DNA from 4 places in the Pedobacter sp. FW305-3-2-15-E-R2A2 genome. Region 1 is predicted to be linked to each of the others. Evidence: riboswitches for the same ligand, from Rfam matches in the RefSeq annotation. Region 1 holds a riboswitch; each other region holds the start of a gene.
What was found. Region 1 has a riboswitch for S-adenosylmethionine ahead of metH (methionine synthase). Riboswitches for the same ligand answer to the same signal wherever they lie in the genome.
Positions count from the first base shown of each region.

Region 2: linked by a shared signal. The riboswitch ahead of AAFF35_RS18525 (O-acetylhomoserine aminocarboxypropyltransferase/cysteine synthase) and the one ahead of metH (methionine synthase) in region 1 are both predicted to bind S-adenosylmethionine.
Region 3: linked by a shared signal. The riboswitch ahead of AAFF35_RS05555 (cysteine desulfurase family protein) and the one ahead of metH (methionine synthase) in region 1 are both predicted to bind S-adenosylmethionine.
Region 4: linked by a shared signal. The riboswitch ahead of AAFF35_RS05120 (SusC/RagA family TonB-linked outer membrane protein) and the one ahead of metH (methionine synthase) in region 1 are both predicted to bind S-adenosylmethionine.

Region 1 is NZ_CP151803.1:169,827-177,504, forward strand. Features, by position in the region: gene metH (methionine synthase) at 1-2,298, opposite strand, end outside; SAM riboswitch class I at 2,414-2,523, opposite strand; gene AAFF35_RS00650 (Bax inhibitor-1/YccA family protein) at 2,641-3,393, opposite strand; gene AAFF35_RS00655 (hypothetical protein) at 3,445-4,014, opposite strand; gene murQ (N-acetylmuramic acid 6-phosphate etherase) at 4,026-4,832, opposite strand; gene AAFF35_RS00665 (S41 family peptidase) at 5,021-6,601, shown strand; gene der (ribosome biogenesis GTPase Der) at 6,609-7,678, opposite strand, start outside.
Region 2 is NZ_CP151803.1:4,600,707-4,608,384, forward strand. Features, by position in the region: gene AAFF35_RS18505 (cytochrome c peroxidase) at 1-138, opposite strand, end outside; gene AAFF35_RS18510 (TSUP family transporter) at 149-916, opposite strand; gene AAFF35_RS18515 (hypothetical protein) at 1,014-1,505, opposite strand; gene AAFF35_RS18520 (aminotransferase class I/II-fold pyridoxal phosphate-dependent enzyme) at 1,620-2,735, shown strand; SAM riboswitch class I at 2,907-3,020, shown strand; gene AAFF35_RS18525 (O-acetylhomoserine aminocarboxypropyltransferase/cysteine synthase) at 3,254-4,561, shown strand; gene metX (homoserine O-acetyltransferase) at 4,565-5,623, shown strand; gene AAFF35_RS18535 (homoserine dehydrogenase) at 5,631-6,872, shown strand; gene AAFF35_RS18540 (dihydrolipoamide acetyltransferase family protein) at 6,948-7,678, opposite strand, start outside.
Region 3 is NZ_CP151803.1:1,332,990-1,340,667, forward strand. Features, by position in the region: gene wrbA (NAD(P)H:quinone oxidoreductase) at 1-700, opposite strand, end outside; gene AAFF35_RS05530 (AraC family transcriptional regulator) at 796-1,596, shown strand; gene AAFF35_RS05535 (DUF983 domain-containing protein) at 1,699-2,139, opposite strand; gene AAFF35_RS05540 (helix-turn-helix transcriptional regulator) at 2,151-3,020, opposite strand; gene AAFF35_RS05545 (GtrA family protein) at 3,125-3,571, opposite strand; gene AAFF35_RS05550 (CDP-alcohol phosphatidyltransferase family protein) at 3,571-4,296, opposite strand; SAM riboswitch class I at 4,502-4,604, shown strand; gene AAFF35_RS05555 (cysteine desulfurase family protein) at 4,704-5,870, shown strand; gene AAFF35_RS05560 (metallophosphoesterase) at 5,943-7,130, opposite strand; gene AAFF35_RS05565 (nitrite reductase) at 7,518-7,678, shown strand, end outside.
Region 4 is NZ_CP151803.1:1,222,591-1,230,268, forward strand. Features, by position in the region: gene AAFF35_RS05090 (sigma factor-like helix-turn-helix DNA-binding protein) at 1-389, shown strand, start outside; gene AAFF35_RS05095 (hypothetical protein) at 379-876, shown strand; gene AAFF35_RS05100 (DUF4822 domain-containing protein) at 965-1,402, shown strand; gene AAFF35_RS05105 (HAD family phosphatase) at 1,434-2,090, opposite strand; gene AAFF35_RS05110 (hypothetical protein) at 2,226-3,245, shown strand; gene AAFF35_RS05115 (DUF6266 family protein) at 3,256-4,095, opposite strand; SAM riboswitch class I at 4,523-4,633, shown strand; gene AAFF35_RS05120 (SusC/RagA family TonB-linked outer membrane protein) at 4,882-7,678, shown strand, end outside.

The DNA of each region.
Region 1 (7,678 bases):
TACACCTACAATGTTTTTCCCGATATCATGAACATCGCCTTTTACGGTGGCCATTAATACCTTTCCTGCGGATGAACTTGCTTTTCCATCAGGATTGTCCAGTTTTTCCTGCTCGATGAAAGGGAGGAGATAGGCCACGGCCTTTTTCATTACCCTGGCAGATTTCACCACCTGAGGAAGAAACATTTTTCCTGCCCCAAAGAGATCTCCAACGATGTTCATCCCATCCATTAGCGGACCTTCAATCACATGTATTGGTTTAGGATATTTCTGTCTGGCTTCTTCTACATCGGCATCTAAATATTCTATAATGCCCTTTACCAAGGAATGAGACAATCTGCTTTCTACGCTTTCTTTTCTCCATTCCTCATCTCTGACAATCTCTTTTCCTTTAGATTTAATGGTATCCGCGAATTCTACCAGTCTTTCGGTTGCATCTTCCCTGCGGTTGAGCAATACATCTTCCACACGTTCCAGAAGTTCTGGTGGTATTTCCTGATAAACTTCCAGCATTCCGGCATTTACAATCCCCATATCCAGACCTGCTTTAATGGCATGGTACAGGAATGCGGAGTGCATAGCCTCTCTCACGGTATTATTTCCTCTGAAAGAGAAAGATATATTGGAAACTCCTCCACTTACTTTAGCGTAAGGCAGGTTTTCTTTGATCCATCGGGTGGCATTAATGAAGTCTACTGCATAGTTATTGTGTTCTTCCAGACCGGTTGCTACGGTCAGGATATTTGGATCAAAGATGATGTCTTCCGCAGGGAATCCAACTTCATTCACTAAAATATCATAAGAGCGTTTACAGATTTCTTTTCTTCTTTCAAAGTTGTCTGCCTGTCCTTGTTCATCGAAGGCCATCACCACCACAGCTGCGCCGTAATTCATGATTTTGCGGGCGCTTTCCTTAAACTTTTCGTCCCCTTCTTTCAGAGAGATGGAGTTGACGATTCCTTTTCCCTGCAAACATTTTAATCCGGCTTCAATGACACTCCATTTGGAGGAGTCGACCATGATTGGAAGTTTGGAAATATCGGGCTCAGAAGCGATCAGGTTTAAGAACTTCACCATTGCCGCTTCTCCGTCCAACATCCCTTCATCCATATTTACGTCGATCACCTGGGCACCACCTTCTACCTGTTGACGGGCAACAGTAAGGGCAGCTTCATAGTCGCCACCTAAAATGAGTTTCGAAAATTTAGGGGATCCGGTGATGTTTGTTCTTTCCCCAATGTTGACGAAAATACTTTCCGGGGTAATAGTTACGGGTTCCAGGCCGCTTAGGCGTAAGTATGGGGCTACTTCAGGGATTTTTCTTGGGCTAACTTTTTTGGCTTTGGCAGCAATACAGCTGATGTGTTCAGGTGTTGTGCCACAACAACCACCCACAATATTTACAAATCCATGTTGTATAAAATCTTCTACTAAATGCGCCGTTTCATGAGGCATCTCGTCATAGGCGCCAAACTCGTTGGGCAAACCTGCATTGGGATAGGCTGATACGTAACAAGTCGCCTTGGCGGAAAGCTCTTCAATGTGTGGCCTCATGTCTTTGGCACCCAGTGCACAGTTAAAGCCTATACTGATTGGGTTGGCGTGGATCACCGAATTTAAGAAAGCTTCCACGGTTTGTCCCGATAGGGTTCTTCCAGAAGCATCGGTAATGGTTCCGGAAATCATGATCTCTATCGTTCTGCCAATCTCTTTTTCATATTTTTTAATAGAAAATATAGCAGCTTTGGCATTTAAGGTGTCAAAGATAGTTTCGATTAATAGCAGATCGGAACCGCCATCCACCAATCCGCGGACCTGCTGATCATAGGCATCTACGAGTTCATCAAAAGTTAATGCCCTATATCCGGGATCATTCACGTCTGGTGAGATGGAAAGTGTCCTGTTGGTTGGGCCAACGGCACCAGCCACGAAAGACCTTCTGTCCGGATTTTCGGCCATGAATTCGTCTACCGCTTCACGCGCAATCTTTGCCCCTGCAAAACTCATTTCATAATCCAGTTCTTCCATCTGGTAATCTGCCAGTGAAATGCGCTGGGTACTAAAAGTATTGGTTTCAATAATATCTGCACCGGCCTTAAGGTATTCGGTGTGTATTGCTTTAATGATGTCAGGACGCGTGAGGTTCAGCAAATCGTTGTTGCCTTTAACATCACATGGGTGGTCTTTAAACCGCTCTCCTCTAAAATCTTCTTCTGTCAGGATATAACGCTGAATCATGGTTCCCATGGCACCATCAATAATCAATATGCGTTTCTCTAACTCTGCTCTAATGTCCATTTTGTTTTCTCCGGTAACGCGTAAGAAAAGAGCTTCCGGGTATGAATATCATACTGGTTACTATTTTATACGCAGTCAAAAAGCTTATTGAAAAGTCCGGTATAAGGTCGACTTTAACTTATCTTTCGGGAACCAATGGTTCGGTTCCAGTAGAATGTAGCACCTTGTAAGCACAGGTTGCTAAGACTTCGCAGGGTCTAATCCCTCCGTCTTTCTCTATAAGCACTGCAAAAATGCAACAAAGAAAAATGATTTCCAAAAAAACAGCGCTTAAAGCATATAAAATTGCAAAGGCCATGCAAATTTGCATGGCCTTCGGAACAATATTCTGTAAAATTGTGATTATCTTCTGCTTCCGAAGATTCTTAATAAGAATAGGAAGATGTTGATAAAGTCAAGATAAAGTGATAAGGCACCCATGATGGCTAATTTTTTAGCATCTGCAGCAACCATCTGATCACCATTTTCTTCGATACCTGCACCGATACGTTTCAGCTTTTGAACATCATACGCCGTAAGAGCGGTAAAGATGGCTACACCAAAGAAGCTCATGATATAGCTAAAAGTAGGACTTCCAAGGAACATGTTAATGATGCTGGCAATGAATAATCCTGCAACACCAACCATTAAGATTGGTCCGAATTTACTTAAATCTACATCAGTAGTATAACCAAGAACGGCCATAATCCCGAAGATACCTGCTGCTGCGGCAAAACAAGCCACAATAGATCCGGCAGTATATATTAAAAGAATAAAGCTTAAACTCACCCCTAAGAGGATGGAGAATAAGACGAAAACGCCTAATAGTGCGCCATAAGAAAGACGGCTAAATCCAGCTCCCATTAATAGTACCAGGCCCAGAGGGGCAAACATGGCAATATATCCTAATACAGTTCTTTGTCCGGTTTCAAAATTCACCAACTGGCTTAATGCTGCCGGAGAAGTAGAGATAACCAAAGCCGCTACTGTTGATAAACTCAACGCTACAAACATCCATAGAAAGACATTTGCAAAGAACTTCTTGGCAACCATTCCGGTTTGCTGTTCTGCAATAACAGATTTGTGTGCCCACTGGTAATTATTGTTGTTATCCATTTTATTTAAATTTTAGTTTAAAGTTACTAATTGTTTATCTTCTTACAAAACCTATGCCCCGAGTCGTTTTGTCAGGATTTCTTCTACTTTTTTAAATAATTGAAGGGGTTTTAATGTTCTCCATGCCAAATCGTCAAGCTGACCGCCAAAGTTAATGTAGTAGTCAATATTGCCGCTTCTGAATTCATCGATTACATGCTGCTGAAAATTAATTCCCGTGATCCAGCCATCTTCAACGTCCTGGAACCACTCTTCATAATAGCTGTCTTCGGAAGAATGGAAGTTCAGGATATTTTCTCCGACAAGGATAAATTTATTAATTCCTTCATCGATCATCAGTTCCAGGATCTCCCTTTTCAACAGCATAATGTCATTTCCGATCGCATCATTCCACTCTCCGATGAACTCTATGATGGCATAATTCCTATCGTAATCCGTATACAAAACTTTAAGGTATAGTGTATTGGATCCAAAGTCGTCCCATTGAGGATGAATCAGGAAATTGTAAAGTTGTTTGTCAAAATAGAACTCTGAGTATTCCGTATTGTAAAAAGGCGAACGTTCATCTTCGGCAGCGATGTAATCATCGCGCCACAGGTAGAAAGGCTCAATTTCGTGCATATTTTATGAGATTATTTGGTGCCTGCTTCTACCGCTTTACGTACACTTCCATAACGGATGAGCAGATCTGCCGCCTGATCATGGCCAATGTGTAGTTCTTCCATTACCATTTGTGTGCCACGATCAACCAGTTTATGGTTGGTCAGCTGCATATCTACCATTTTATTTCCTTTTACCCGACCCAGTTTTATCATTACTGTGGTACTAAGCATATTTAAAACCAATTTTTGTGCAGTTCCTGATTTCATACGCGTAGAGCCAGTGAGGAATTCCGGTCCAACCACCACTTCTACCGGGAAATCACTCTCAGCAGCGATAGGTCCACCTTCATTACAAACGATACACCCGGTTAAGATGCCGTGTTTACGTGCTGTATTTAGTCCGCCGACTACATAAGGAGTGGTTCCTGATGCGGCCAGGCCAATCAGGCAGTCTTTTTCATTGATTTTGTATTCCTGAAGGTCTATCCATGCCTGTTCAACATCATCTTCTGCATTTTCTACCGCTTTTCTGATCGCTGTATCGCCGCCGGCAATGATACCGACTACCCAATCAAAGGGAACGCCGAAGGTTGGCGGGCATTCTGAGGCGTCTACTACACCCAGGCGACCACTGGTTCCTGCTCCGATATAGAATAAGCGGCCTCCACCGATCATACGTTCTGCAACTGAGGTAGCTAATTTCTCTATTTGTGGAATGGCATTTTCCACTGCCTGAGGAACTGTCTGGTCTTCTTTATTGATGTCTTGAAGAATTTGCAGTACAGACATCTGATCAATGTTGTTATACTTTGACTCCTGCTCAGTTACTCTTATCATATGTGGTTTTTTTGATAAAATTCGTGATTTTCTTTTTAAACCGGAAATATTACCGGAAATCAGTTCAAATAAGACAATACCAGGCAACATTCCCGATAATCCTGAAATTTATCAAAACAATTACAAATGAATAAGACTTAATTTATTAATTGACAGGGTTATTTTATAACTTTACGCAGCATTTAACCATGAAAAAGACTACCCGATATAACCTTTTGATCGCCCTTACTTATTCCGTTGTTCTGATAGGTGGAATGTTTGTGGGGTATAAGTTCTTAAAAGATCAGGGATTTCAGGTTAAAAAGCAGGCCGGTTATCTCGCCGACAATACTGAAAAGGTAGATGAAATCATTCATATTATCAATAAAAACTATGTTGATGAGGTGAATGCAGATAGTTTACACCACCTGCCTATAGACAGCCTGTTACATCAGCTGGACCCGCATAGCGTGTATCTTCCTCCGGCAAAAGCGAACGAATTTGCCGAAGCCCTTGGGGGTAATTTTGAAGGTATTGGAATTGAATATTACATCCTCAACGATACCTTGTTGGTGACCAATGTGATCAAAGACGGTCCTGCTTTTCTTTCAGGAATCCGCCAGGGAGATAAAATTCTTAAAATAGACACCACTTTTGTAAGCGGAAGGGCATTGCCAAGAGAGAAAATGATTGGCAAGATCAAGGGAAAGAAAGGTACTGCTGTAAAATTAAGTATCCTGCATCCTGGAAATCCAATCCCGGTACTGTTTACAGTAAACCGTGGGCGGGTAAAAGTGAGCAGTATTGATGCAGCTTATATGCTCAATGCCGAAACCGGATATGTGCGCATCAGTAATTTTGGTGCAGAGACCGATCAGGACTTTGTAGAATCTGTTCGTGTGCTTAAAGGCAAAGGGATGAAAAAACTGGTGCTTGACCTTCGCGACAATGGGGGAGGGTACCTGACTGCAGCTACAGGACTGGCGAATCAGATTTTAGCAGAAAACAGGTTAATTGTGTATACGCAAGGTAAACATGAGCCAAGGACAGATTACTTCACCACTGGTGGTGGAGCGTTTGAACAGGGGAAACTGGCGATACTGATTAATGAAAACTCCGCCTCTGCGAGTGAAATTCTTGCCGGTGCGGTACAGGATTTGGATAGAGGAATCATTATTGGTCGCCGTTCTTTTGGAAAGGGGCTTGTTCAGGAACAGTTTCCTTTTGTAGACGGTTCTGCCTTGAATCTGACCATAGCAAGATATTATACGCCTTCAGGCAGAAGTATTCAGAAATCTTATAAGAAGGGCTATAATGCCTATCAGAATGAGATCGAGGATCGCTTTAATGATGGAGAGCTGACTTCAAAAAATGTAAGTGTAAAAGATAGCGTTAAGAAAGGGAAGTTGTTCTTAGGCGGTGGAATCCAGCCGGATGTTTATGTAAAAATGGATACCAGTGGATTTAATAGATTCTATGCCAAGTTGATTGCGAAAAAGGTATTGTTTGACTTCGTCTACGATGTTCTTGCAAACCGTTATACTTCTTCTTTTATTGAACAAAACCTTGCAACCTTTAACATCAATGATGCGGACTACAAGGATTTGTTGAAATATATTCAGACCAAGGGAGTGGTGATAGAGCCCAAGCTATTGCAGGCCGCCAGACCTTTGATCTATAATGACATCAAAGTGTTGTTGTGTAAATACCACCTGGGTGATGCCGGTTATTACAAAGCGCTTAATTTAAGTGACGCTATGGTCAAACAGGCATTAACCAGTTTGCAGTAATCGTATTTTATTTCTGTCTGAAATAAATCTGAATTGGTACTCCGCTAAAGTTAAAATGTTCCCTTAGTTTGTTTTCAATGAAACGTTTGTATGGTTCCTTGATGTACTGAGGCAGGTTACAGAAGAAAGCAAACATCGGTGATGTTCCGTTGATCTGAGTAATGTATTTAATTTTGATGTATTTTCCTTTCAATGCTGGTGGAGGATAGTTCTCAATAATTGGCAGCATGACATCATTCAATTTAGAAGTAGGAACTTTCTTTCCTCTGTTTTTGAATACTTCCAATGCCGTTTCGATGGCCTGGAAGATACGTTGCTTGTTAACTACAGAAGTGAAAACAATTGGTACATCAGTAAAAGGTTGTAATTTCTGACGAATCTGATCTTCAAATATTTTAACGGTTTTACTGTCTTTCTCTACCAAATCCCATTTGTTGACCAGGATCACGATTCCTTTTTTGTTTTTCTCCGCAAGGTGGAAAATATTAACGTCCTGCGACTCTAATCCTTCCATGGCATCTATCATTAAGATGACCACATCCGCTTCTTCCAGCGCCTTAATGGTACGCATAACAGAATAAAATTCAATGTTCTCTTTTACTTTGGTCTTCTTACGAAGTCCGGCAGTATCAATAAACATAAATTCATGTCCGAATTGATTGTAATGGATATGGATGGAATCTCTTGTTGTACCTGCGATTGGAGTTACAATATTTCTTTCCTTACCTATTAAGGCATTGATCAGCGATGATTTTCCTACGTTAGGTCTTCCAACGATGGTGATTTTAGGTAAAGCATTTTCTTCTTCCGGAATATCTTCGAAGTGTTTGATCACATCGTCCAGTAAATCACCTGTTCCTGAGCCAGTCATAGAAGAGATCGGGTAGATTTCGCCTAAACCAAATCCGTAAAATACGGAAGCATCATTTTGTAACTGTGTATTGTCTACTTTATTTACAACAATAAATACGGGTTTACTGCTGCGTCTGAGTAATTGGGCAATTTCGTCATCCAGGTCGGTAATGCCGGTTACCACATCTACCATAAACAACAATACTGTTGCTTCTTCGATGGCGA
Region 2 (7,678 bases), 3.2 Mb from region 1:
CTTTTGAAAAGGTGCAGGAAAGTTAACCGGTCTTCTCACGGCAACTACTGTTTTTATCGTAGACAGGCCAAAAGCAAGACCTAAAAGAACCGTAGAGAACGCAATAATTGCAATAACAAAAAGCTTATTTTTCTTCATTTAAAATTAATTATGCCTTGATAAAAATATCATAGGCAAACCTCAGGATGGTCCCGAAAACAACGAGCAGGAAAAAGATCCTGATAAATTTATTGCCTTTCAGCAAGGCCAGTTTAGTACCAAGAAAAGATCCTCCGACATTACAAACGGCCATAGGAATGGCAAACTCATATAAGATATGTCCGGTACTTCCGAAATAACAGATCGCCGCAATGTTCGTGGCCATATTGATCAGCTTCGCACTCGCACTCGCATGCAGAAAATCATAGCCCAGCAGGGCGATAAAAGCAAGGATAAAAAATGTGCCTGTTCCCGGGCCAATCAGCCCGTCGTAAAAACCGATCACAAAACCAAAGAAAAGGCCGATGGCCATTTGCTGGAACATGCTGTGGTCTTTGTCCTGATGAACGCCGAAGCTCTTATTGAAATAAGTATAGACCGCCACAGCGATCAGGATAAAAAACACCACCGGTTTAATTACCGTATTGTCGATCAGTGTAATGCTATGTGCACCAAGAATTGCCCCGACAAAAGCCAGCATGGCCACATAAATCAGCAATTTCCAGTTTAGCGTTACATTCTGTGAATATTTCCAGGCAGCAAATGCAGTTCCGGAGAGCGAAGGAATTTTGGTCGTCCCGAAAAGGGTAGCCACAGAATATTGTGGCAAAACGATCATGATGGCTGGAGTTTGAAGCAAACCTCCCCCACCAACAATGGCATCAATAAATCCGGCAAAAAAGGAGACTATACAGAGTATAATCAGATCTGGCATCATAGCATTTCTTAAACGCCGCAAAAGTAGCCTTTTTTAATATAAAAAAAGAGGACCCACACCACTGAGTCCTCTTTAACCTAAACCAAATTTACTAAAACTATTTTGCTGCTGCAGTAAAGTTTAACACGATATAAGCAGTTGAATTACCATATTCTACTGGTGATTTGATCACCAATGATTCTTTTGTGGAAGAAGAAAGTACCAATCTGTAACCTTCAGTTACGTTTTTAGCTTTATCACCTTCATATAATTTCTTGAACTGGAAAGTTTGATCCGGAACACTTGCCGACCAGTAAATGGTCTGTGTTTTTGCGGCACAAGCTGCACCACCTGGCAAGCTATAGCTTCCATTACCACTATTTGTTAATCTCCAGGTACTTCCAACAAAGCAACTAGCTGAGCTTTCACCAAACAATGTTTTTACAGATGACTGAGGAATGCCTTCATAAGTAATGTCGTTCAGCACCCAGTTGCCTGTTACATCACCACGCTTAACAACCGTTTGACCAGCACCACCTTTTGGTGAACAACTTTGCAAAACCATTAATGAACTGCATAAAATGGCTGCTATCAGGAATATTCTTTTCATATCAATTTGTTTTTCTTCTCTAATACATAAATCTTGCCAAAACTTCAACAGAATAATTTTTACCTTTAGCATTGTTGTACCAAGCGCCTTAATTCACTATTTATCCTCCTGAAAATGAAACCAGAAACTTTAGCGATCCATTCCGGAAATTTGTACGAGAGCAGCACAAAAGACGTGACGCCGCCTATTAATTTGTCCACAACTTTTTTCAGAGATGAAGACGGTGGCTATTCCGGCGGACATATGTATAGCCGTGTAAGCAATCCTAACCGCTCTGCACTCGAGAAGGTGCTGACCGATTTGGAGCATGGCGCAGATGCCTGTGCGTTCTCTTCCGGCAATACCGCTGGAATGTCTCTTTTTCAGGCCTTAAAACCAGGAAGCCATATCATTGCTCCTGACGACATGTACTGGGGATTTAAAAAACAGTTGCAATCTATTTTTGCAGACACCTTAACCATCGACTTTATTGACCTGACCGATGTTGGAAACATCTCCAGTTACATCAGAGAAAATACGGTGATGATCTGGGTAGAAACCCCATCTAACCCTTTGCTGAAAATCACAGACCTCGTTGCCATTGCCGCCATCACGAAAAAACACAACCTGATCCTGGCCTGCGACAGTACCTTTGCTTCTCCATGCCTGCAAAATCCGATTGCATTGGGTGCAGACATCGTGATGCATTCTTCCACTAAATATATCGGTGGTCATAGTGATGTACTGGGCGGAGCACTCATCACAGCGGAGAAAACGCCTTTTTGGGAGAAGGTCAGAAATATCCAGCAGGTCGGCGGAGCGGTACCTTCTCCATTCGATTGCTTTTTATTGTTAAGAAGCATCAAAACCCTTCCCTACCGGATGCGTGGACATTGCGAAAACGGAATGGCCCTGGCTTTATATTTAGCGCAGCACCCGAAAATTGAAGCGGTATTTTATCCGGGGTTGCCGGACCATCCTCAATATGAAATTGCCAGACAACAAATGAGCGGTTTCGGCGGCATGTTATCCATCCTTGTGCGTGGTGGTGCCGATGAAGCCCGAAAGGTAGTCAACACCGTAAAGCTGTTTGCCCAGGCGACCAGTCTGGGTGGTGTAGAGAGTCTGATCGAACACCGTGCATCGGTAGAAGGTCCGGACACCAAGACCCCACAGAATTTAATTCGGGTCTCTGTCGGACTAGAGCATATCGATGATCTTATCGCAGATTTCAATCAGGCTTTGGCTTAAAAAATAACGATACCACCAAAAATCAAATCTTAAAACAACAATTTATATCGCTTATTATCAGTTAATTACAAAATAACCAGAATATAATTTTGGTTATTTTGTCACTTAGCTTTACATTTGAACTATTCTTAGCGAAAGCTATTCAAGTCATTACCTCCTAAACTGGGTTTTGATTTATAAAGAAGTGGCGAGAGACAGGCTCTTTGACCCACTGGCAACCCTCCCAAAATGGAGAAGGTGCCAATTCCTGACCGGCTGGCATGGTGCCATCTGGAGAGATAAATTAAGACAATGAGAACAGTTAAAATTACATCAGATTCTTTTAATTATTGTTGCCCGCAGCATACGATTTGTATGTGCTGTTGCATACGATAATCAACAAAATCTTCCTTTTGCATTCTTGATCCATCCGGAAGGCCTCATTGAGGTACGCTAAACAGCTATATCCCCTTATGCAAGATTACCGCATGAGCAGATTCCCTAAATCCTTATTTACCAAACGCTTAAAAGAATAACATATGTCAGCCAATCATAAATTCGAAACCCTTCAGATACACGCAGGTCAGGAAATTGACCCAACAACAGGTTCAAGAGCCGTTCCACTTTACCAGACTACTTCTTATGGATTCAAAAACTCAGAACATGGCGCCAACCTCTTTGCTTTAAAAGAATTCGGAAATATCTATACCAGGATCATGAATCCAACAACAGACGTTTTTGAGAAACGTGTAGCCGCTTTGGAAGGCGGTGTTGCTGCCCTGGCAGTGAGCTCCGGACAAGCAGCACAATTCATTGCCTTAAATAACATTCTGGAAGCCGGAGATAATTTCGTGTCTTCTTCTCATTTATATGGTGGTTCTTACAACCAGTTCAAAGTAGCCTTTAAACGTTTAGGCATTGAAGTTAAATTTGCCAATGGCGATGATGCTTCAGATTTTGAGGCCAAGATCGATGCCAACACCAAAGCACTTTATTTAGAAAGCATAGGAAATCCTTCTTTCAGCATTGCTGATTTTGAAAAGATCTCCTCTATTGCTGGTAAACACAACCTTCCACTCATCGTAGACAATACTTTCGGTGCTGCCGGATATCTGTTCCGTCCATTGGAACATGGTGCACATGTGGTCGTTCAATCGGCCACTAAATGGATCGGCGGACATGGAACGAGTATCGGCGGAGTAATCGTTGACGGCGGAAATTACAACTGGGGCAATGGTAAGTTCAAACAATTTACCGAACCTTCCGAAGGATATAACGGACTGGTCTTTAATGATGTCTTTGGCATCGGCGGTCCATTCGGAAACATCCAGTTCATCATCCGCGCCCGTGTGGAAGGCTTGAGGGATTTCGGCCCTGCCATCTCCCCTTTCAACTCTTTCCTCTTGATTCAGGGACTGGAAACACTTTCGCTTCGCGTACAGCGCCATGTAGACAATGCACTCGCATTGGCCAACTGGCTGGAAAATCATGAAGCCGTAAAAAGTGTGAACTATCCAGGTCTGGAAAGTAGTCCATATCATGCAAATGCGAAGAAATACCTGCAGAATGGATTCGGAGCCGTCTTGTCTTTCGAGCTTCATGGAGAGAAAAGTCAGGCCACTGCATTGGTAGACAATTTGAAACTGGTCAGCCACCTGGCGAATGTTGGAGATGCGAAAACGCTGATCATCCAGCCGGCAGCAACCACACACCAGCAGCTGAGCGAAAGCGAGCAAATTGCTGCAGGAGTAACACCAAACCTATTGCGTGTATCCGTAGGAATTGAACACATCGACGACATTAAAGCAGATTTTGAACAGGCATTTGCTGCAATCAACCTAAACTAAACAATGAGCACGATATCCACATATACCCATAACAAGACTTTCAAGCTCGAAAATGGCAAGAAATTGCGCAAAATAGAGCTTGCTTATCAGACCTATGGAAAACTGAACGCCAAAAAAGACAATGTGATCTGGGCCTGTCATGCTTTGACGGCGAACTCAGATGTGCTGGATTGGTGGAAAGGCCTTTTCGGTAATAACGACCTGTTTAATCCGGAAGAACATTTTATCATTTGTGCCAATGTATTGGGCTCCCATTATGGAAGCACCAATCCATTAAGCGAGAATCCGGTTACCGGATTACCTTATTACCTGTCTTTCCCGGAATTTACCATCCGTGATCTCGTTTCTGCGCATCGTTTGCTTGCAGAACACCTGGGCATTAAAGACATTAAGGTCTTAATCGGTGGTTCCCTTGGCGGGCAACAGGCACTGGAATGGGCTATTACTGATGGTTCAGCCATAGAAAATCTGATCCTGGTGGCTACCAATGCGGTTCATTCCCCATGGGGAATTGCTTTCAATGAAAGTCAGCGTCTGGCCATCAGTACCGACAGAAGTTTCTATGCACAGAAACCAGATGGCGGATTAAAAGGTTTGAAAACAGCAAGAAGCATTGCTTTATTGTCTTATCGCAGCTACGATGCTTATACCGATACCCAACTGGAAAGCGTAAACGATAAGACCGGTTCTTTCCGTGCTTCTTCTTACCAGAACTACCAGGGAGAAAAACTATGTAAGCGCTTCAATGCTTACAGCTATTGGTACCTGAGCAAAGCGATGGACAGCCACAATGTAGGCAGAGGCAGAAAGAGTGTTACAGAAGCTTTGTCTACGGTAAAACCAAACACTTTGGTGATTGGTGTAGAGAACGATGTATTGTTCCCGATCACTGAACAGGAATTCCTGGCCAAACACATTCCGGATGCTGCCTTTCACTCCATCAAATCGGCCTATGGCCATGACGGTTTCCTGATTGAGACAGACATTCTGACCAATGTGATCGGCAATTTCCTGAAAGAAAGCACCAACAAGAAAATAATTAAATTACATAAAACAGCATAGTACTTAGATGAGCAAGAAACTTAAAATTGGTTTATTTGGATTTGGAGTTGTAGGTCAGGGATTACACGACATCATTCGTGGTCAGGACCTCAACCTGGAGATCATTAAAATCGCCATCAAAAACCCGGATAAGAAACGCAGCTTAGATGCCCACCTTTTCACCACCAATCACGACGAGATTTTAAATAACGAAGAGATCAATACCATTGTCGAGCTGATCGATGATGCAGATGCAGCCTTCACCATTACCAAACGTGCCCTGATCAGTGGCAAGAACGTGGTTTCAGCGAATAAAAAAATGATCGCTACCCACCTGGCAGAACTGGTAGAATTGCAGGAGAAATATGGTGCCTCTTTACTCTATGAAGGTGCAGTATGCGGAAGTATTCCCATCATCAGAAACCTGGAAGAATATTACGACAATGAATTGCTGCATGGCATCAGCGGAATCTTTAACGGTTCCTCCAATTATATCCTTTCGAAAATCTTCAATGAAAACCTGGAATATGGCGTCGCTTTAAAGCAGGCACAAGACCTTGGTTTTGCAGAGACTGATCCGATTCTGGATGTGGGTGGTTATGACCCTAAATTCAAACTGGCCATTGCTACTGCACATGCTTATGGCTTGTTCATTAACCCGGATAAGATCCTGAATATCGGCATTCAAAACCTGAGCGAAAACGACATCAGGTATGCAAGAGAGAAAAATTTCAAGATCAAACTCGTTCCTACAGCACGTAAAATCAGCACGAAACAAGTGGTTACTTATGTGTTGCCGAAGTTTGTCAAATCCGACGATTTCCTATACAATGTAGAGAACGAATACAATGGGGTAACTGTTCAGGCTGCCTTTGCCGACAAGCAATTCTTTTTCGGAAAAGGTGCAGGTGGCCACCCTACGGGTGCAGCAGTGCTTTCAGACATCGCGGCATTGAGATACGATTACCGCTATGAGTACAAAAAATACCACCAGCAGAACGGATTGATCCATACCGACAATGTAAACATCGAAGTTTACCTGCGTTATGTTCATGAATATACCGTAGAAAAACTACAGGTAGAAAATATTGTAGAGCGCTTTAGCCGTCAGGATTACAAGTATGTAATCGGAAGTGTAAGCTTAAAAACCTTATTGGCCAACCGTAATTTACTGGAGCAGAAAGATGTGTTTATCGCCCATACCGGAAGATATACCTATACAGAACAACAGATCCAGACGGTTACGGAAGAGGAAGTTCTTTTTAATTAATAATAAATTGTTTTGATCGCAAAAAGGCCCCGGATTTCGGGGCCTTTTGCGTATGCTGTATTTTCTTTTAAAAGATTAAATCTCTCTGTTGATGTCCCAGCTTTCCAGGTAATCTGCTACCCTGCGCACGAATGATCCGCCTAAGGCACCATCTACCACCCTGTGGTCGTAAGAAAGGGAAAGGAACATCATGTGACGGATGGCAATGACATCCCCAAATTCAGTCTCCAATACTGCCGGTTTCTTTTTGATCGCACCAACGGCAAGGATCGCTACCTGAGGCTGGTTGATAATGGGTGTTCCCATTACGTTTCCAAAAGAACCTACATTGGTCAGGGTAAATGTTCCACCCTGAGTTTCGTCTGGTTTAAGCTTTGAATTACGGGCGCGGATGGCCAGGTCATTCACCGATTTCGTTAAACCTACCAGGTTAAGCTGATCTGCATTTTTGATGACCGGAACAATCAGGTTTCCACTAGGCAAAGCTGCTGCCATACCGATATTAATATCTCTTTTCTTGATGATCTGCGTTCCGTTCACAGAAACATTGATCATTGGGAAGTCTTTAATTGCTTTAGTTACCGCTTCGATAAAGATCGGTGTGAAAGTGATTTTTTCATTTTCACGCTTCTCAAAGTTGCGTTTCACTTTTTCGCGCCACATCACCATATTGGTTACATCGGCTTCCACGAAAGAAGTAACGTGTGGAGAATTGTGCTTGCTCATCACCATGTGATCGGCAATCAGCTTGCGCATCCTGTCCATCTCAATGATTTCATCACCACCATTCACACTCACCACCGGCT
Region 3 (7,678 bases), 1.2 Mb from region 1:
TTTTCGTGAGCTGATATCCTTTCGCCGCTTTAGCCAGGGCATATCCCTGCAGTGCAGCAATGTGTAATTCTCCTTTAGAAGGTCTTTCGCCGGTTGCACCAGCAAGGGAAGAAGCGCCAAATACCGTATTTCCCTGAGGAATGGATTTGTCGATTTCAGAAGTACCCATGATCCCCGGAGATACGATCGTCATGCCATGTACGGCAAGGGTATTCCAGAAGGACAATATCGCGCCTTCTCTGCCCGCTCCACTTCCTGCCGACATAAATACGGTGGCTGGTTTTCCTTCCAGTTTATGGGCAGTCCAAAGCCCGGCCGACTGATCGAGGAAGTAACGCATGTCTGCAGACATGTTTCCGAAATGGACAGCAGAGCCGAAGGCGATCCCATCGTATTCCGCCAATTCATTGATGTTTGCATATGGAATATTGCCAAAGACCTGTTTAGCTTCGTTCTCCAGTGGCTTAATTCTGGGAACTTGTTTCAATATGGCCTTAGCTCCGGGTAGCTTTTCTATTCCGGCAGCGATCTCTTTCGCCATTTTATAGGTTCCTCCGCTCTCTGTATTGAACAGAACGAGCACCTTTGTTTCTGAATTATGATGGGGCATTTTGCTTTGTGCTTTTAATAGTGAACAGCTAAACAGTGATAGGAATATTAAAATACCTGTTTTGATGCGCATTGAGTTTACTGAATCCATGTGATTATTGATTTAAGATTTACAAGCACAAAGGTCCGGAAATGTAGCTGTCTTTAAATGTCTATATTTGCCAATAACATGTTAATATACGACAAATGAATAGCGCGAGGTTTTGTCACTTAACCGTTGATGCGGTACAAAAAGAGGCTTATGTATGGCATGAGGCCGATTGGAAGTTTTCTGATGAATGGCATGCCCATCACATGGGACAGTTGATCTTTGTCGAAAAAGGCGTGCAATACCTGCATACTGCGGAAAGGACTTATTTGCTGCCTACACATCATTGTGCCTGGATTCCCCCTGGATTGGTTCATCGGACATCCAGTCCTGTAAAGCAGGTTTATCTGCGTTGTATCTTTTTGAGTAAAACAGCAAATGATCCCTTTTTTCAGGAACTCAATATCTTTCATACTTCTAAGGTCTTGCGGGAAATGATCCTTTTTACAGAACAATGGTCCCGTTTGGAAGAAGAAGATGCACTGGAACTGGATTTCCTGAAAGCATTGATAGGGATTTTACCCTTGACCTTTAATTCAGCACTGCCTTTGGTCCTTCCTGTTCCTCAGGACCCCCGGATTGCCAGTATGATCGATTACCTGACCGATTGCGTGGAGATTGGAGGGGATATGGCAAATGAACTCAAAATACCGGAAGTGGCAAAGCGGTTTAACCTTTCGGCAAGAACAATGGAACGGCTTTTTAAACAGGATATTGGAATTACGGTTGCCGGATATATCAAATTGTATAAAGTGATAAAAGCGGTAGAGTTGCTTTCTGTTTCGGGAGAGAACGTAAAGAGTGTAGCGGTGAAGGTTGGATATGATAGTGTTTCTACTTTTAGTAATACCTTTTATAAGGTGCTGGGGCTTCGTCCGCAGGAAATGATGGTTCCATAAAAACTGATCTTTATACCGATCGGTCAGCGGTAAAACCGGTTGATCAATAAAAAAGGGTTGACAGGAGATTTCCTGTCAACCCTTTTATCAGGTATTGTTGAATTATTTAGCCGCTACAGCTGGTTTATTTACTTTTGAAGGATCGTAATGTAATCCCGGAGATAACCAATATAACAGGATCATTCTGGAATAGCGGTAGTTGAAAGGAGAGAACAAAAATACGCCTATCAGAAGGATGCCTACATAATACCATAGGTTTTCATAAGTCAATGGCAAGCCTAAAACATAGGCTGCAACGCTCATGGAGATCATCTGTGCGACATTCATGGCATAGCTCACGAACATGGCTACATAAAAATATCCGGGTTCACGCTCGAATTTCAAGTCGCAATGCGGACAACGTTCGTTCATTTTTTGTACTTTGAAGCCATAGGTGGCGCCGGTGAAAACTTTACCTTCTCTACATCTTGGGCATTTGGAATGTGTAATGCCATACCATTGAGAAACGTGTGGTGTATGATTTAATTGATCTGTGCTGCTCATATCTGTGTGTTTTAATTGTCTTGTTTTCTGAATTTATCCGGTGTTGCGCCCACCTGTTTTTTAAAGAATTTAATGAAATAGGAGTGATCACTAAAAGCGAGCTTCTCCGAGATTTCAGCAATAGAGAGTTCCATGTTGATCAATAGTCGTTTGGCTTCTAAAATTACCCTGTCGCGAATCAGTTGCCCTGCAGGAACTCCTAAAAGGTCATTGCATAATGCATTTAAATGATTCGGGGTAATGTATAATAACTCCGCATATTGTTTAGGAAACCTCAATTCAATAAAATTAGTTTCGATTAATTTTTTAAAGCTCTTCAACAGGGTTTGGTTGTAGGAATTGGTTTGGGTCTGCTGTTTCAAGCTGAGGCCCCTGGATACCTGAATAAAGATGTTTAACATTAAGATCCTGACCAGGTCAGCATCAAAGGCACGCGCTTCCTTTCCTTCGTTAAGGATCTCTTCAAAGAGTGCCGTAACTTTCTCCCTTGCTTCATTGGGCAATACCAATACTGCATCTCCGGAATGTTCATCAAAGAAGCTGAAATTCTCCAGATATAAGGGGTTGTATAAAAAGGATTTGAAATAATCTTCAGAAAAATTGATGATATAACCTTCTACTTCCGTGTTAAAAGACCAGCTGTGTACCTGTCCCGGGGTCATAAAGTAAATCAAACCGGGCATGACCGGATAATTCTGAAAATCTATAGTTTGGGTCCCGCTGCCACTGGTAAAATACACCAAATGGTAAAAAGAGTGGCGGTGTGCGGAATGTAAGTGTAAATACTGTTTAGAATAATGCCCAAATCTGCTGACAAGGATACCGGCATTTTTGTATTCTTCAAAAGTACTGATGTCGTAAACAGGGATGTCATTTTTCATATACAAAGATACTTCTTACCCCTGATTTATAAGCGGTATTAATTCTTCATAAAATGGTACTATTTACTGATTTGTTTTCTATTGCTCTTGTCGAATAGCTCGGATTAGGCGTTTATCTCCTCCTTTTGTGGTGTTTTTAATTCCGGAGCCGTTTTTTTAAATACCCAATACTTCTGTAAAACATAGTTGAAACTCAAAGAAACGATGATATCTACCATGATTCTGGTGATCTTATAATCAAGATGAAGCCAGTTGGTTAAAAGCCAGGTGCCTGAGGATTTTAGTGCGATGCTTCCTGCCACTACAAAAATGAACTTTGTCAGCTGATCACCTACGGGAGTTTTGTGGGCCGAATTGGCATTAAAAGTCCAGTAGCGGTTGATGGAAAAGTTCGCAACAGCGCCGACCACTCCGCCAATGGCAATGGAAATGGTATAATGGATGTGCAGGAGCTCTGTACAGAGAATCATGGTGCCATAGTCCAGCATTCCACCGGAAAAAGCCGAAACCTGTGCCTTGGCAAAAACATATACAGATTTCATGATGCTCATTAGCTGGCCTTTTTCTTTGCTTCGCGCTCGGCTTTATCCCTGATGTCGCCAAGCTTTAATAACTTCCGGGTATCTATGAAATTAATGATAAATAAGGTAACACAGATTGCGGCGGCAAAATATTCTATTAAATGCCCGAAGATGACTTCCAGAATGATGATCAGGGCGAGGATGATCCTGATTTCGGTAGGGCCAACCAGGCCTGCATCAATGCTGTAAATGTCGGTGATCTTATAACGGAGCTGTGAAATGATCATCGCCCAGCCATAAAGGACCACAAAAACGAAGGCAATGAGTTCATATTCATTTCTCGCATAAACGAGGTAGCCTAAGCCAATGAGTACGGTGCTGACCCAGTCCATGATGATGTCTAATGAAAAACCATACCATTTGCGGGGGATATTTCTGTAATAAGCAATCCTGCCGTCCAGTGAATCGCCAAACCAGTTAATGGCCAGACCCAATACGCCAAGCAACAGGTATTCTCTGCTGACATAAGTAGCAAGGATAAATCCGAGCAGTACCAGTACCGAACCTGCAGTACCGATAAAGGTGAGCATATCTGAAGTAATAAAGGAAGGAACCCGTTTTACGAGATAGGAAATGGTGCTTTGCTCTACACCACTTAAAATATTAGTCCTCTTTCTATCCTGGAATATCCTTTTTAAAATACTGTTGTCGCCGGTTACCGGGCGCACTTCTTCTCTCAATTTGTTTTCTTCCATTCAGGCTTTATAAAAATATTCTTTTTGAATATCCCGCAAAAATATGTAAATGAATCCTGACTTAAAGGAAAAAAAAGTTAAATATTAGGTAGAAGTAGCAATTGGATGACTGAAATTCTCTGATTTGTAATTTTTTTTCATAAAGTCTATGAAATTAGTAGTCTTTGTCATATCTTTGCTGACAGTAACTGTTCTTACATTTATTTACTTATCCAGAAAGACTGAGGGAAAGGCCCTGTGATGTCTTAGCAACCTGTTGAATAATAAGGTGCTAATTCCTGTCCGCAAAATTGCGGAAGAGATAAGTTGTTTGAAACCCATGCTTGCGGTTTCTTTTTGACTCATCCATTGCCTTATTTCTCGAAGCTGATTAAGTAGATTTTTATTAATCTATTAAACCCATTAACATGAGAATTTATCTAGACAACGCTGCAACAACACCTTTAAACAGAGAAGTATTTTTGGCCATGGAGCCTTATTTATTTGAAAACTTCGGTAATCCTTCTTCTTCTCATTTTCATGGGAGGGAAGCAAGAGTAGCCATTGAGCAATCAAGAGGGATCATTGCCGATTTGTTAAATGCGACGCCACGTCATATCGTTTTTACCTCCGGAGGTTCGGAGGCAGACAATACCGCCATTCTTTCGGGCATCCGCGCCCATAACATCCGCTTAGCGATTACGACTCCTTTTGAGCATCATGCCGTGCTTCATACTTTAAAAGCATTGGAGAAGAACGGAGAAATCCGGATTGTCTATTTGCAGCATGATGAAAGAGGAAACATTTCCCTGGCTCATCTGGAACAGCTCCTTGCTGCCAATGAACAGGCCTTTGTTTCTGTAATGCATGGAAATAATGAGATAGGAAACCTCAATGATATCGAATCTATTGCTGCGGTCTGTAGAAAGTACCGGGCTGTTTTTCATTCAGATACGGTTCAGTCGATGGGCCAGTACCGGTACGATACACCATCTTTAAATGTTGATTTCCTTGTTGGATCTGCACATAAATTTCATGGACCGAAAGGAGTGGGCTTCCTTTACCGGAATACCGCTCATGAGTTACAGCCATTGATCAATGGGGGAGCTCAGGAATACAAGCAACGGGCAGGAACGGAAAATGTAACCGGAATTGTGGGATTGGCGAAAGCATTGGAAATCGCTTACCGGAACCAGTCGGCCAACCAAAAACACTTAGTTAAATTAAAAGAAAGAATGATTTTTAAGCTGACAGATAAAATTCAGGGAATCTCTTTTAACGGGAATTCAGCACAAAATCATGGAACCTTAAACAGTGTCCTGAGTGTTTCTCTTCCTGAACTGCAAAGTGGGATCAGCCCGCTTCACTACCTGGATCAGCATCAGATCTCTGCTTCCGGAGGAAGTGCCTGTAACAGTCATTCCGGCGCAGGATCGCATGTGCTTTCTGCCCTGGGTTATGATTTTAGCAGACCAACCCTGCGTTTTTCCTTTAGCCGTTACAATACAGAAGAAGAAATCGATTACGCGGTTGAAAAACTGGCCAGCTTATACATCAGGGAATCATTACTGGAAACGACTGAAGCTTATTCGTAGCAGAAAAGCTTTGGATGAAAGTTTTGGATGTATTGTCCCGAATAAGCAGCCAGCTTATTCGGGACACTTGCTTTATCTCCCTTTCTTTAATTCAATGACGGTAATCTCCGGCCAGATGCCAACCCTTCCGGAGAAGCCAAGAAAGCCGAAACCTCTGTTGATGTTCAGATATCTGCCATTTTCTGAGGTAATACCAGCCCAATGCGCATACCTGTATTTAACAGGGCTCCATTTGATCCCAAATGCTTCCATTCCGAACTGCATGCCATGCGTGTGCCCCGATAAGGTCAGGTGGATTTTTGAAGGCCATTTTTTAACTTCCGCATCCCAGTGTGTCGGATCGTGGGAAAGCAATACTTTAAAGCTTTGTGGATCAGCAGCCTGAAGTGCCTTTTTAAGGTCTCCGCGTTCACCAAACCCAATCCCCCAGTTTTCAACCCCTGCAAGAATGATCTTTTGGCCATCTTTTTCGAGTTCCACATGTTCATCTAACAAGAGACGGTAGCCCATTTCTCCATGGTGTCTTTTTAAATCCTGCAGGTTGGCTTGTTTAACAGGTTCGCTTTCCCATTTCACATAATCTCCGTAATCGTGGTTCCCAAGGATGGAAAACTGACCATAAGGCGCTTTTACCTGCGAAAAATGTCCCATCCAGGGCAGAATTTCTTCCGCTTTATTATTGACCAGGTCTCCCGTAAACACAAACAAATCTGAATTTTGTGCTTTAATCAGATCAATCCCTTTTTGCACTGCTTTGGCATTCTTAAAGCTGCCTGCATGTACGTCTGAGATCTGCGTAATGCGGAAGCCATCAAAATTTTCCGGCAGATCCTCGAAGTATAAAGTATGTTTGATCACCCGGTAAGCATATTTTCCTTTGATAATGCCATACAGGAAAATGAGCACCGTGATCCCAAAGAGCAGCAGGCCAAACTCCACCCAGTAGACATTTCTTGCCCCTCCGGTAATCAGGCGATAGCCGTCGCCAAGGAATAATACAATGATAAAAACGAGTTCACTGGCGAGTAAAACCAAAAAGGTATGGGTGGTGATTTTAAAGAATATATCCATTCCATTGTCCCGCATCCTTTGAATGGAATAAGCGAGTGCCGCGGTAATGAAAATGATAAAGCCCCAGAAAATAGGGCTGAGCCAGCTGCTGAGGGTTAAAGTCTGGATTCCGGAGAGCACATACCAGTTTAACAAAAAGACGAATGCAGTGATAATTGCAAAGGGTAAAAGATTGATTTTTCTCTTCATAGAAATTTAAAACTAGATAAATGTACTGCATCATCATTGATTTAATGCGCCACGGCACCAATTTGACATTGCCAGGAGGATTGAACCTGGGCTAAGTTCGTACCAGTCAAGGCTTAATAAGGAAAAATGACTACTTTTTGTTTGTGCTGATTGTAAATTAACTCCTTGTAATACAGTTTATTGCATATTTTTTACAAAAGCCATGTACTACTAAACCTATATACTTTATATATTTGCTGTATGAACCAAACAATTTACAACGGAAATCTGATGTTTACCCACTGCATGTGTAGGTAATGATTTCGGCTGTAGAGAAATAAAAATATTTAAAAGCTTCTTCAGTCTCCCAGACAGAAGGAGCTTTTTTTAAATAAGACCAAACGTACTATGCAAAGTTTTAGAACAGAGTTAGAAAATCCTGTCGTAGAAAAGGATATCATTGATCTGGAGAAAAAGATCAGGGACTTCCGCGAAGGGAAAATCCATGAGGAGAAATTTAGAAGCCTGCGTTTAGCCCGCGGTGTTTACGGACAAAGACAGCCCGGTGT
Region 4 (7,678 bases), 1.1 Mb from region 1:
TGGGCTATATTTTTGAGGTTGTAAAAGACCGTAAACTAGCCGAAGAATACCTGATTAAAGTTTTTTGTGACCTGTCCGTTCGGTTTAATGATGTCAACCGGACCGGAATCAGTGGCTGGCCTCAGCTGCAGAAATTTGCAAGGGAAAGACTATTGTCTTTACCGGGCAGTCCCAGGTATGCAAGCCTGAATGCCGGATTAAAAATATCCGATTCTCCAAATAGTTATCTGAGACAGTTAACTGAGGAGCAGAGACAGGTGTTTTGCGATGTTTATTATAACGGAAGAACAATTGCAGACATCTCAAGAACGCTAAATAAAACAGAAGATTTAACCCGGAAGACTTTAAAAGAGGCTTTCGCTATAATGAGAAAAGGTAGTGAAAATTAACGAATACATCGAAAGCGGAATATTGGAAGCGTATGTATTAGGTTCTGCCTCTGAAGCGGAAGCGAACGAGCTGCTACACCTAAAAGCGCAACATCCACAGATTGAAGATGCACTCTTTAAACTGGAGTCAGATCTGGAACGTATAGCAGAACATATGGCCATTACGCCTCCTCCCAATGCCTGGGCTAAAATTGAAGGAGGAATTAATGAGCTGGTTAAAACACCTCAGTTTGAATACTTAATAGGAGAGGAGCCTAAAGAAAGTAGTCGGGGTTCCAGATCAGGAAAAAGTGCACAGTTCATAGAAGTAGAGGCCGAATCAGGGCACATGCGCATCCGTAAAATATGGAGGTGGGTGTTTCTTGCCGTTTTTGTACTTGGAAAGATATTCCTTGCCTTTGCCATCTACTATTATCTGGAAAATCGCCATACCCAGGAGGAAATAGAAAAGTTGAAAACAGAGCTGGAAAATAAAAGGACCAAATAAAATTGCTGTTAATGCGCTAACCAGTCCTATCTGAATCATCTCTTTGGAACATAGTTTTGTGATACTAAAAAAACAAATTATGAACCTAATGATGAAAAAAACAGTACTTATGATCTGCTGCATGCTTTTACTTGGCATCACTTCCTGTAAAAAAGACGAGAACAAAATTCCGGAACAACCTACTGCAAGTCCTTCAGAAATTCTCGCTTCGGTGACCTGGAAATCTACTACGGTTAAGGATCAAACAGTGAAGGATGTGACCGCTGCGAACGGTGGATATGTTGGCATCGCGAAATACAATGTGAATGGTGATTTTGAAATCAAAGGATTCGATGGCGCGTTGAGAAGCTCAGGCCAATGGGCATTGACAGCCGATGGTAAAAAGAGAATGCTGATCGGTACGACCGCTTCAGGTGCTTCGTTTTCAAGAGTGGTGGATGTTCTGGTGCTCAATAAAAATGTTTTTACTTACCGCATTACCAATCCTCAGGGAGAGGTGGTAGATGTGGAACATGTTCCAAACTAGAAATGAAATAAGAAGGGATGATTCCCTTCTTTTAAAATAATGCAATAATTTTATCGTAAGTGAGTTCGTCGTAATTGTCGATGTATAAATCGCATTTAGGAAGCTCCTCAATGGTATGGGAACTGAGTACACCAACTACACGCATTCCTGCATTTAAGGCGGCGGATATCCCGGAAAAAGAATCTTCAAAAACAAGACATTGATCTGGTGATACGCCAAGATTGCGAGCAGAACTCAGGTATACTTCCGGATCTGGTTTATGTTTTTTCACATCTTCACTAGCCAAAATAGAGCCTAATTTTTCGCGAAGGTCGATCTTGCTCAGGATCAGATCCAGATTCGCAGCAGGAGCTGAAGTGGCTACACCAAGTTTGACCTGATTCGCTTCTAAATCTGATATGAATTTTAAGAAGCCAGAAATTGGATCAACATGCGGCTCATAAATTTTTCGGAATAAACCTTCTTTTTCCCGCTCCATTTCCAGAAATTCTTCTCCCTGAACCGGGCGCTTAAAAAAGTGACTGAAAATATAACTGTTACTTTTTCCGAACATGTGTTGGGCAAACTCAGCTTCAGTAGGGGCAAGATTCCTTACAGCGAAAAAATCACGAAAAGCAAGGGAATGGTATGGATTGGTATGGACGATCACGCCATCCATGTCAAAGATCACAGCAATTTCTTTATTCATCCGGCAAAGTTAACAAAGTAGGTGGTTTGCGAATCATAAAAACAGACCAGCAAATATAATTAAGCCGAAAGCAAACAATAAGTCGATAGGTGAGTTTAAATTAAAATGGTAATATTGATGAACCAATTGTAACAGATGAGAATAACTTTCACCCTAATCCTAAGCCTGATGACTTCCTTTCTTTACGCACAAAATCAGGAAAACAGAACTGAAACAGATAGTTCCTTTGTGATTGCCAGCAAGCCGGCAGCAGTTTATTCGCGGACGTATAAAGATGGGAAACCTTTTAGTGGTTTCTTTAAAACAGTGCTTTCGGGATTAAACCTTTACCTGGTGGATGAATATGAAAATGGCCAGGCCAGGTATCAATATTCGAAATCCGGTTTAGAGGAGGGAGCTGAAGGAGGGAAGAATTTCCTTGAAACCAGATCGGTTTATAAGGATGGAAAAATCATAGATGGGCCGGAATATTTTAAACTGGAAGGTGGATTAACAGTAAAGGACTGGAAGCAGGGGGAATTGGAGCATTTTACGGTAGACCTTTTTGCCCTGAATTATTACAACCGGATTATCCTTGAAAAAAAGGCAGATACGATCCTGATCCGTAATCTGGAAGACACGGTATCCAACATCAAAATCTATTACAAAGATCAATGCCTGACCACCGAAATGTCGGTCTCAGGAAAGCCTTTGTTTTACAATCAGCAGATCACTTTTAATATGGACAAGCTTCCGGCAAACAGCAGAATAATCGGGATGAAAAAAGACGGCGTTACCTATTATAATGCCAGTAAAAACATAGAATTGACCGTTGAGCCCTTACATGTCCATAAAATCAATACTAAACTTTTTTTCAGTTTATTCCTGCCCAAAACAACCGACCTGAATCTGGTCTTTCAGCATCTTGGTGATTCCTTTTCTAAGGAAGAAGCACTCCTTGCCATTTATAAAAGTGGGGCTGTTAAAGAAACAGCGGAGGTTTTAACCTATTTGCAAACCGACACTCAGGGAAAGGTTATTTCCGGAATTAACTGGACAGCAGGCTCCAGCCCTTATTATGAGATCTATAATAAAGGTAAGTTGAGCAAGAAGGAACCAAAGACTTTAGCCGCTTTTCAGCCCGTATTTACAAAATATATGCAAGACCAACCCTAAAGGCTGATCTTTAACCAGGACCTCCGGGAAGGTGCGCTAATTGCTCCTTCAGAGACAGGTATTCTACTTTCAGATTCCGAAAAGCTTTGTCTTCGTCCTTCTGGGCCATTTCAATCTGTCTTTGCTGGGTTAGATAGTTGGTTTCAATCTGATCAAACCTGGTTTTTAAGGTGATATATCTTTCCTGAGCAGCTTGTTCCTGGGCACTTTTTACGGTTCCATTTATGTTTCCCAGATAGATGCTGTTTGAAATCTGCCTTCCATCGGCTGATTTGAAGCAGGCATATGCCTCTATGGGCTGTTGAATCATCGATTCCTCTATGGGGATAAATACCTGGGCAGAATCCCTTCTTGATGCATTCAGTAAGGATCTTCCTTTTTTTATCAAGGGATAATAGAGCTGAATCATGAGGATGTCATCACCGTCGTGCCCTCCCGCATAGCTTTCCGGATTCCAGTTTATGATCAATCCTGTTTCCGTTTTACTGATGCTGAAATCCCTCGCTCCCGGAAGTTCCCCATAGCTGAGTACCACCTTGTTGTAATCTACGCTGATGTTAGGATATTCTCCCTGCAATGCCTGTTTTTTATTGTAAGAGACCGCAAGGTTGTGTGCATTTTTCACGGTTCCCCTCGCTTCCAGTTCAAAACTGTTGGTAATGAACTCTTTCATCTGTTTTATAAGAACCATTGTGACCTTCATGGCCTGATAATTGGCCAGTTGTTTAATGCTCGGCTCGCCTTGTTCACCGATCAGCCTGCAGACTGGTTGTCCTTTGAGCATGTAGTAAACCATGTTTCCGATTTTCCCATTGGGACAACCAAAAGCGCTTTTTGATAAGATTGCCATAATTTATAAGTTAATTGTGTAATTGAATATACGTTTAATTTTCAGTTACAACAATATCTGTATGGTAATTTTTTTCAAAGAAAAGACAGAAGCTGTATATAGGCTCTTCCCTTTTTTAGAAATTAAAATAAATCTGGGACTTATTATGGCAGCCTCTGAATGGGTTACAGGTCGGTCGAGGCCCTAGCAACTCCCATTTAATACCGCTATAAAATCCGCATAATTGAAAAGACTGTGTAAACTGTTTCTCCAATGATTGAAATGCTAAGTTATATTGTCTCAGAAGAGGACTTGAACCTGGTATAAGGAGCTATTTTATATCCTTATCTAAAGGCTTTGCTTTAATGAAATAATAAATATTATTAATTCCTATAGGATTACTAGAATATTTGTATATTTGCTGTCGAAGATGCTTCTTTAATCTTCCGACTTATCCAGAAAGACTGAGGGAATGGCCCTATGATGTCTTAGCAACCTATACCTGTTAACCCGGTAAAAGGTGCTAATTCCAATTCGCAAATAGCGAATAAGATAAGCAGTTTCACAGCTACAAAGCTGCTGCTCATCAAGCCATACCTCATCAGAGAAAAAGAAGGAAATGCAGGTGCATCTTAAACTTAAAATGTTAACATATGAACCTACAATTACTTGTTTACAAAACCAATTGCGCTGAATCTTTTTACCTTCCTGCACCGGAACGCTATATGTGCAAGGCCATACCCATGTGTTGTTGCGGCATCTAGCCCTGCCAAATTCTAAATTTCTTACACTTATTTAAAAACCAATATGTTAAAAATATACAAAATTTTTATAGGGATTGCTTTGTCCTTTTTTTTCCTGCTAACGGCCCAGGCACAGTCTGTTAAAGTTACCGGTGTGGTGAGCGATAGTGCCGACGGACAGGTAATTCCAGGAGCTTCGGTAACGATCAAAGGAAAAGACAATGCGACGATTACAGATGGAAATGGTAACTTCTCCCTACAGGCAAACCTGAACGATGTGATTCGGGTCAGTTATCTTGGCTATGCCATTAAAGAAATCAGGATTACCGCAGGAATCAGTCATTTGAAGATCAGCCTTGAACCATCTTTAAATGACTTGAATGAAGTGGTGGTAACTGCGTTAGGGATTACTAAGGCCAAGAAATCATTGGGCTATGCCACACAGGAGCTAAAATCCAAGGACATCTCTACAGCTAAAGAAACCAACCTGATCAATTCATTGGCAGGAAAGATTGCCGGTGTACAAACCACCAATAGTCAGGGAGACATGGGCTCTTCGAGGATCATCATCCGTGGAGAAACTTCTATTTCCAGTCAGAATCAACCCTTATTCGTGGTAGATGGTGTTCCGGTAGACAATTCTCAATTTCTGGGCAGTGGCGGTTCCAGAGATTTTGCCAATACGATATCCGACATCAATTCTGAAGATATAGAATCCATCAGCGTATTGAAAGGGCCGAATGCAGCCGCTTTATATGGTTCCAGGGCCGCGGCTGGAGTTATTCTCATTAAAACAAAAACAGGAAGAGGACAGCAGGGATTGGGCATTAGTATCAACTCGAACACCACGATCTCTAATTTGTTAACGCTTCCAAAATATCAGAATGCTTTTGGCCAAGGTTCAAATGGTAAGTTTAGCTATGTGGATGGTAAAGGAGGAGGCCTGAATGATGGTGTAGATGAAAGCTGGGGCCCGGCATTGGATGGCCGTTTGATTCCTCAGTTCAATACCAATGGAAAACCGGAACCATTTATTGCACATCCAAATAATGTAAGAGACTTTTTTGAAACGGGTTATGCCTTGAGCAATGGAGTAGCCATCGCCGGATCTGGAGAGAAACAAGACGTTCGTTTTTCTTATAACAACCTGACGCAGGGTGGAATATTGCCCAATTCGTCCCAAAATAAAAACTCCTTACTTCTGAATACCACTTACCGCATTACGCCAAAGCTGACCTTAAATGCCAGTGTCAATTATGTCAAAAGCAGTGCGGCAAACTTACCAGCATCAGGTGGTAAACGGGCTACGGGGCCAATGCTTCAGTTTACCTGGTTCGGAAGACAGGTAGATGTCAGTCAGCTTAAAAAATATAAGGATGACAATGGAAATAACATCAACTGGAACAACAGCTATTATAGCAATCCTTATTTCATCGCTTATGAAAATACAGTGGGTCAGAAAAGGGATCGCATCATTGGAAGTGCAGAGTTGAACTATAAAATTACGGAGGCACTATCCGCAAATTTCAGAACAGGAACTGACTATTATACGGACCGCAGAAAGATAAAAATTGCTTACGGTACAAACGGAACTCCTTTCGGATCTTATCAGGAAGATGCGTATACGGTAAATGAAAACAATACAGAAGGCAGGTTAGAGTTTAATAAAAAGCTCAACAACGATTTCTCCCTTAACATTTTGGCGGGTGTGAATGTAAGGACCAATACGCTGGAACAGAATGACCAGATGGCGACTAAATTAGCGGTAAATGGTTTGTATACCTTAAATAATTCCAGAGATCCGCTGGTTTCTTCTAACTTTTACAGCAAGCTAAGAACCTATAGTACCTTTGGATCGGGACAGCTTGGCTATAGAGATTATGCCTTCCTGAATTTAACGGCCAGGAACGATTGGGATTCCAGTTTACCAAGACCAAACCTATCTTATTTCTATCCTTCAGTAAATGGAAGTTTGATCCTTACGGAAGCCTTTGACCTAAAAAATGAAGTGCTGAGTTTTGCCAAAATCAGAGGGGGCTGGTCAAAAGTAGGTAAGGCGACAGAACCTTATCAACTGGTCAATACCTATAGTTTTACTGCACCCTTTAATGGAAATCCACAGCAGGCGGCGAGTCTGGTGGAACTAAATCCAAACCTGCTCCCGGAAATTACTAAATCTGCTGAAGCGGGGATTGAAGTCGGTCTGTTTAATAACCGCGTAAAGCTGGACCTGAGTGTTTACAATACCAATAGTATCAACCAGATTTTAAAGGTGAATGTGAGTTCTTCGACGGGATACAATCAGAAATTAATCAATGGCGGAAGCATCAATAATAAAGGACTGGAAGTTCAACTGGGATTAACCCCGGTGAAATCGCAGGACTTTAGCTGGGACATCAACCTGAATTATGCGCTGAACCGCAGTAAAGTAACGGAATTGGATAAAGAAGGACTGATAAGCAGTTATACGATCGGGAGCAACAGAACAGTTGATGTATTGGCAACGATCGGAAAGCCTTATGGTACCTTTTTTGGAACTGCTTATCAGCGAAATGCTGCTGGTCAGATTGTCATCGGTGCGGGAGGAACACCGGTAATTAATCCGGCAAAACAATATCTGGGTAAGTTTACGCCCGATTGGCTTGGTGGGATCAGCAACAGCTTTACCTATAAAAATATCAACCTGAACTTCCTGGTGGATGCCAGAATCGGGGGTAAAGTATATTCCAATTCAAATCGTACCGGAACTTATACCGGTGTGCTTGAGCGTACATTAAGAGGTAGAAATACCGAAAATGGTGGGCTTAGCTATTATTTTCCAGGTAATGTGAATTCCGGAACAGCAGTTGGCCTATCAAATG